DNA from 3 places in the Microlunatus spumicola genome. Region 1 is predicted to be linked to each of the others. Evidence: predicted binding sites of a transcription regulator. Region 1 holds the regulator's gene; each other region holds the start of a gene.

What was found. Region 1 encodes HrcA, which represses chaperone genes, less so after heat shock. Its sites were predicted from a motif close to TTGGCACTCGNNNNNNNCGAGTGCCAA; they were not measured.
Region 2: a site for HrcA is predicted at 737-763, ahead of groL (chaperonin GroEL). Genes of this name have one in related genera too.
Region 3: a site for HrcA is predicted at 933-959, ahead of groES (co-chaperone GroES). Genes of this name have one in related genera too.

Annotation. Positions count from the first base shown of each region.
Region 1 is NZ_BAAAYR010000001.1:1,479,360-1,481,626, reverse strand. It holds gene ABD665_RS06700 (MBL fold metallo-hydrolase) at 1-486, opposite strand, end outside; gene hrcA (heat-inducible transcriptional repressor HrcA) at 579-1,571, shown strand; gene dnaJ (molecular chaperone DnaJ) at 1,626-2,267, shown strand, end outside.
Region 2 is NZ_BAAAYR010000004.1:667,711-669,977, reverse strand. It holds gene ABD665_RS16010 (MFS transporter) at 1-676, shown strand, start outside; gene groL (chaperonin GroEL) at 895-2,267, shown strand, end outside.
Region 3 is NZ_BAAAYR010000004.1:539,768-542,034, reverse strand. It holds gene ABD665_RS15575 (THUMP-like domain-containing protein) at 1-740, shown strand, start outside; gene groES (co-chaperone GroES) at 1,092-1,388, shown strand; gene groL (chaperonin GroEL) at 1,431-2,267, shown strand, end outside.

The DNA of each region.
Region 1 (2,267 bases):
CAGGTCGCCGACGACCACCAGGTCGGCCCCGGGCAGCACGACGACCAGGTCCGCGCCGGTGTGGCCGCGCCCCAGGTGGGCCACCTCGGCGCGACGACCGCCGAGGTCGAAGGCGGCCGCCAGCACGATCGGACGGTTGGGGCCCGGAACGTCCTCGTGGCCGACGGTGACGAGGTCGGCGAAGGCCGGCAGCCCGAGCAGGTGGTCGCGGTGGGCGTGCGTGACGACCACGACCTCCAGCGGGACGTCGGTCACCTCGGCGACGGCGGCCCGCACGGCCCGGCCCTGCTCGGGGCTCGAGCCGGTGTCGACGAGCAGCGCGCGCCCGGTGCCGGCGACCAGCACGAGGTTCACCGCGTCCGGCTCGGCGACCGCCCGCCACACGGACGGGGCGAGCTCCTCCCACGGGCCGAGGCGGAAGGCCCCGGTGTCGGGGGCCCCCTCCCCGGGACCTGGGCCTGTCGAGGGGTCCGCGGGGTCGGTCACGGCACTACACTGGCACTCACCCCACGCGAGTGCCAAGAGCCACGGCGGCGTGGGGTCGGGTGTTGCGAAGTCAGGCGAAGGGGGTGACCGGTATGGACGACCGCAAGCTGCAGGTGCTCCGCGCCATCGTCACCGACTACGTCTCCAGCCAGGAGCCGGTCGGGTCCAAGGCGCTGGTCGACAAGCACGACCTCGGGGTCTCCCCGGCGACGGTGCGGAACGACATGGCGGCGCTGGAGGAGGAGGGCTACATCACGCAGCCCCATACCAGCGCGGGCCGCATCCCGACCGACAAGGGCTACCGGCTGTTCGTGGACCGGATGGGCCAGGTCAAGCCGCTGTCGGCCGCCGAGCAGCGGGCGATCCAGACCTTCCTGTCCGGGGCGCTCGACCTCGACGACATCCTGCTCCGCACGGTCCGGCTGCTCGCGCAGGCGACCCAGCAGGTGGCGATCGTGCAGTACCCGACGCTCAGCCACTCCACGGTCCGTCACGTCGAGCTGGTGTCGCTGTCGACGACCCGCGTGCTGCTGGTGCTCATCACCTCCAGCGGCCGGGTCGAGCAGCGCTCGCTCGAGGTGCCCGAGCTCGACGAGACGACGCTGGGCGACCTGCGGACGCACCTGAACGCCGCGGCCGCGGGCCGGACGCCCGAGGAGGCCGCCGTCGGGCTGACCGGGCTGCTCACCTCGCTGGCCCCGCAGACCCTCACGCTCGGCCAGTCCGTGATCACCTCGCTGCTGGAGATGCTGGGCAGCGAGACCTCGAGCCGGATGGTCATCGGCGGGATGCCGTACCTCACCCGCTACGCCACCGACCCGGGCAGCATGAAGCCGGTGCTGGAGGCGCTCGAGGAGCAGGTCGTGCTGCTCACCCTGCTGGGCGAGGCGAGCGCCGACGTCGTCACCGTGCGGATCGGGCAGGAGAACCCGTTCAAAGAGCTCCAGACGACCTCGGTCGTCGCCAGCGGCTACGGCAGCCGCGCCACCCTCGGGGTGGTCGGTCCGACCCGGATGGACTACCCCTCCACGATGGCCTCCGTCCGCGCGGTCGCGCGGTACGTGGGCCGGTTCCTCGCCCAGTGATGTTCACGAGATCGATGACCGAGGACCTGAGCACGAAGGATGAGCGCCGCACCCATGGCTGCTGACTACTACGAGACGCTCGGCGTCTCCCGTGACGCCACGCCCGAGCAGATCAAGAAGGCGTACCGGCAGCTCGCGATGAAGCTGCACCCGGACGTGGCCACCGAGGCCGACGCGGGGGAGCGCTTCAAGGCCGTCGCCGAGGCGTACGAGGTCCTCGCCGACCCCAAGAAGAAGGACCTCTACGACCGGGGTGCCGACCCGCTGGGCGGCGGCCTGGGCGGGGGCTTCTCCGGCGGGTTCGGCGCGCAGGGCGGCTTCGACTTCGGCAACCTCGTCGACGCGATGTTCGGTGGGCAGACCAGCCGCGGCCCGCGCTCGCGCGTGCGCCGCGGCCAGGACGCCCTCGTGCGGCTCGACCTCGAGCTGGCCGAGGCCGCCTTCGGTATCACCAAACCGCTGCGCGTCGACACCGCCGTGCTCTGCCCGCTCTGCCAGGGCAGCGGTGCGCAGGAGGGCTCCGAGCCCGTCACCTGCCGCACCTGCCACGGCCAGGGGGACGTGACGCACGTGCAGCGCTCGTTCCTCGGGGACATCCGCACGACGCAGCCCTGCCCGACCTGCGGCGGCTACGGCACCGTCATCCCCAACCCGTGCCCGGAGTGCTCCGGCGACGGGCGGGTCCGCTCGGCCCGC
Region 2 (2,267 bases), on a different contig from region 1:
CGCGACGCAGAACGCGGCGGTCATCGCCCTCGGCGCGCTCCGGGTCGCCGCCCGGACGCGGGCCTTCTGGGCGCTGGCCGGGGCGTTCGCCATCTGCGGCGCGACGACGAACGGCCTGATCGGGATCCACTTCATCCCCTCGGCCCACGACCACGGCATGGCGACGACGACGGCCGCCGGCCTGCTCACCGTGGTCGGGCTGTTCGACATCGTGGGCACGATCGCGTCGGGCTGGTTCACCGACCGGGTCGACCCCCGCGTGCTGCTGCTCCTCTACTACGCGTTCCGCGGGGTGGGCCTGCTGCTGCTGCCGTGGCTGCTGGCCGACGCCGTGCACCCGAGCATGGTGCTGTTCATCGTGGTCTACGGGCTCGACTGGGTGGCCACCGTGCCGCCCACGGTCACGCTCTGCCGGCGCATCTTCGGCGAGCGGGGGACCATCGTCTTCGGCTGGGTCTTCGCCGCGCACCAGCTTGGCGCGGCGGCCGCGGCCCTCGGCGCGGGGGTGGTCCGCGACGTCTTCGGCACCTACACGTACGCCTGGTTCGGCGGGGCCGCGCTCTGCGCCGTGGCGGCGGTGCTCTCGGTCAGCCTGCGGCGTCCGCCGGCCGACCCGGGGCCGGCGCCGCGCGAGCCCGTCGCCGAGGCCGAGGCGGCCGCGGAGCTCACGCCCTGACCGCGTCCTCCGCCCGACGTCGCGTCACGTGCGCGAGCGCGCGCGGAGGGGTGGGAGGTGTTTGCACTCGCCCTGGTCGAGTGCTAAACATGGGGTTAGCACTCGGCACGCGAGAGTGCCACATTCCTACGCGGGTGAGGTCCCCATGGGCCGTCCGTCGCGGGCCCTGAGTAGGAATCAGCGCAGGAACCACCCCGTCAGCAGAGGATTCGCCACACATGCCGAAACTCATCTCTTTCAACACCGAGGCCCGGCGCGGCCTGGAGCGTGGCATGAACACGCTCGCCGACGCCGTCAAGGTGACCCTGGGCCCGAAGGGCCGCAACGTCGTGCTCGAGAAGAAGTGGGGCGCCCCCACGATCACGAACGACGGCGTCTCCATCGCCAAGGAGATCGACCTCGAGGACCCGTACGAGAAGATCGGCGCGGAGCTCGTCAAGGAGGTCGCCAAGAAGACGGACGACGTCGCGGGCGACGGCACCACGACCGCCACCGTGCTGGCCCAGGCGATGGTCCGCGAGGGCCTGCGCAACGTGACCGCCGGCGCCAACCCGATGGACCTGAAGCGCGGCATCGACAAGGCCGTCTCGGCCATCGTCGAGCAGCTGCAGCTCGCCTCCGTCGAGGTCGACACCAAGGAGCAGATCGCCGCCACCGCGTCGATCTCCGCCGGTGACACCACGGTCGGCGAGATCATCGCCGAGGCGATGGACAAGGTCGGCAAGGAAGGTGTCATCACCGTCGACGAGTCCAACACCTTCGGGCTCGAGCTCGAGCTCACCGAGGGCATGCGCTTCGACAAGGGCTACATCTCGCCCTACTTCGTCACGGACACCGAGCGCATGGAGACCGTGCTCGACGACCCGTACGTCCTGATCGTCAACGGCAAGGTCTCGGCGCTCAAGGACCTGCTGCCCCTGCTGGAGAAGGTCATCCAGGCCGGCAAGCCCCTCGTCGTCATCGCCGAGGACGTCGACGGCGAGGCCCTGGCCGCGCTGATCGTCAACAAGATCCGCGGCACCTTCAAGTCCGTCGCCGTCAAGGCCCCGGGCTTCGGTGACCGCCGCAAGGCCATGCTCGGCGACATCGCCATCCTCACCGGTGGCCAGGTCATCTCCGAGGAGGTCGGCCTCAAGCTCGACGGCGTCGGTGTCGAGCTCCTCGGCCAGGCCCGTTCGGTCGTCGTCACCAAGGACGAGACCACGATCATCGAGGGCGCGGGCGCGTCCGACCAGATCGCGGGCCGGGTCAGCCAGATCCGTACCGAGATCGAGAACTCGGACTCCGACTACGACCGCGAGAAGCTGCAGGAGCGCCTGGCCAAGCTGGCCGGCGGTGTTGCGGTGATCAAGGTCGGCGCGGCCACCGAGGTCGAGCTCAAGGAGCGCAAGCACCGCATCGAGGACGCCGTCCGCAACGCCAAGGCTGCGGTCGAGGAGGGCATCGTCGCCGGCGGCGGCGTGGGCCTGCTGCAGGCGGCCAAGGACGCCAAGGTCGACCTCACGGGCGACCAGGCGATCGGCGCGCAGATCGTCTTCACCGCGGCCTCGGCCCCGCTGAAGCAGATCGCGTTCAACGCCGGCCTCGAGGG
Region 3 (2,267 bases), on a different contig from region 1:
TGGTCGTCGCCGACGTGGCGGACGTGCTGGCGGCCGGCGTCGAGCCGGGCGCCGGGGTGTTCGCCGACCCCGCCCGCCGGGACGCCCGCGGCCGCGTGTGGCGGGCCCAGGACTTCAGCCCCGACCTCATCTCGCTCCTCGCGCTGGCCGAGGACGGCCGGGCCCTCGGGCTCAAGCTGGGGCCCGCGCTGCCGCACGCCCTCGTGCCGCCCGAAGCCGAGGCCGAGTGGGTGAGCCACCACGGCGACGTCGTCGAGGTGGGCGTCTGGAGCGGTCCCGGCAGCACCCCGGGACGGCGCAGCGCCCTGCTCTGGCCCGGCCTCCGCCTCGTCGCCGAGGGCGGCCGGCCGCCGGTCCGCCCGCCCGGCGCGTACGTCTACGAGCCGGACGGTGCGGTGATCCGGGCGGGTGTCGTCGGCGTCCTCGGCGACCGGCTCGGCGCGGGCCTGCTCGACGAGCAGATCGCCTACCTCACCGCCGACACGTTCGTCGCGACGCCGTACGCCACCGCGTTCGCCGTCGAGCGCGTGCTCCCGTACGACCAGAAGGTCCTGCGCCGCTGGGTGCGGGAGGCGGGTGTCGGCCGGCTCGAGGTCAAGCGCCGGGGCCTGGACGTCGACCCCGCGCAGCTGCGCCGCGACCTCCGGCCGAAGGGGTCCGCGGCGGCGACGCTGCTGCTGAGCCGGACGCCGGAGGGCGCCGTCGCCCTCGTGGTGACGCGGCTGCCTCCGGCGGTGTGAAGCGCACCGCATCGTTTGGCTATTCGCACACAGGTCGTCACAATTGGTACCGGCGCGTGACCCCCGTCGTGCACACGGGGTCCGTCCGCGCCGGTCGTGCCTGCCTCCTGCCCCCCGGAGGTGGAGCCGACGTGCGGCCCCGGATCCCCTCGACCCGGGGCCGTTCACGTACCCGCGCCCGGGTCGCTCGTTCTGGCACTCCGTCTGGGCGAGTGCTAATGTCGGATTAGCACTCCGGACAGGAGTGTGCCAGCGCCGGCCGACGGTCAGCGCCGGCGGACGGGACGGCACCGCGACGACGTCCCGGCCACCTACACCCGTTCATCCGTACACACGTGAAAGGGGCCTGACGTGGCCAGCACGATCAAGCCGCTCGAGGACCGCATCCTCGTCCAGCCGCTCGAAGCAGAGACCACCACCTCCTTCGGTCTGGTCATCCCGGACACCGCCAAGGAGAAGCCGCAGGAGGGCAAGGTCATCGCGACCGGCCCCGGCCGCATCGACGACAACGGCCAGCGCGTCCCGCTGGACGTCGCCGAGGGTGACGTCGTCATCTTCAGCAAGTACGGCGGCACCGAGGTGCGCTACGACGGCAACGACCTGCTGCTGCTGAACGCCCGCGACATCCTCGCGGTCGTCACCAAGTAAGTCCGGCAGCAGCCGAAGACCCAGGACAGAGGAACAGCACACATGGCCAAGATCCTCCAGTTCGACGAGGAGGCGCGCCGCTCTCTCGAGCGTGGCGTCGACATCCTCGCCAACACCGTGAAGGTCACGCTCGGCCCGAAGGGCCGCTACGTCGTCCTCGACAAGAAGTGGGGCGCCCCCACGATCACGAACGACGGCGTGACCGTCGCCCGTGAGGTCGAGCTCGACGACCCGTACGAGAACCTCGGCGCGCAGCTCGCCAAGGAGGTCGCGACCAAGACCAACGACGTCGCCGGTGACGGCACGACGACCGCGACCGTCCTCGCCCAGGCCCTCGTGCACGAAGGCCTCCGCGCCGTCGCGTCCGGGGCCAACCCGGTCGGCCTCAAGCGCGGCATCGACGCGGCCGTGGCGGCCGTGACCGAGCGCCTGCACGCCGACGCCCGCGAGATCCAGACGACCTCCGACATGGCGTCGGTGGCCACCATCTCGGCGCGTGACGCCGAGATCGGCGCGCTCATCGCCGACGCGTTCGACAAGGTCGGCAAGGACGGCGTCATCACCGTCGACGAGTCCAACACCATGGGCACGGAGCTCGAGTTCACCGAGGGCATGCAGTTCGACAAGGGTTACCTGTCGCCGTACTTCGTGACCGACCCGGAGCGGATGGAGGCTGTCCTCGACAACCCCTACATCCTGATCAACTCCGGCAAGATCTCCTCGATGACCGACCTGCTCCCGCTGCTGGAGAAGGTCATCGGCGCGTCCGGCACCCTCTTCGTGGTGGCCGAGGACGTCGACGGCGAGGCGCTCTCCACGCTGGTCGTGAACAAGATCCGCGGCACGTTCACCTCGGTCGCCGTCAAGGCGCCGGCGTTC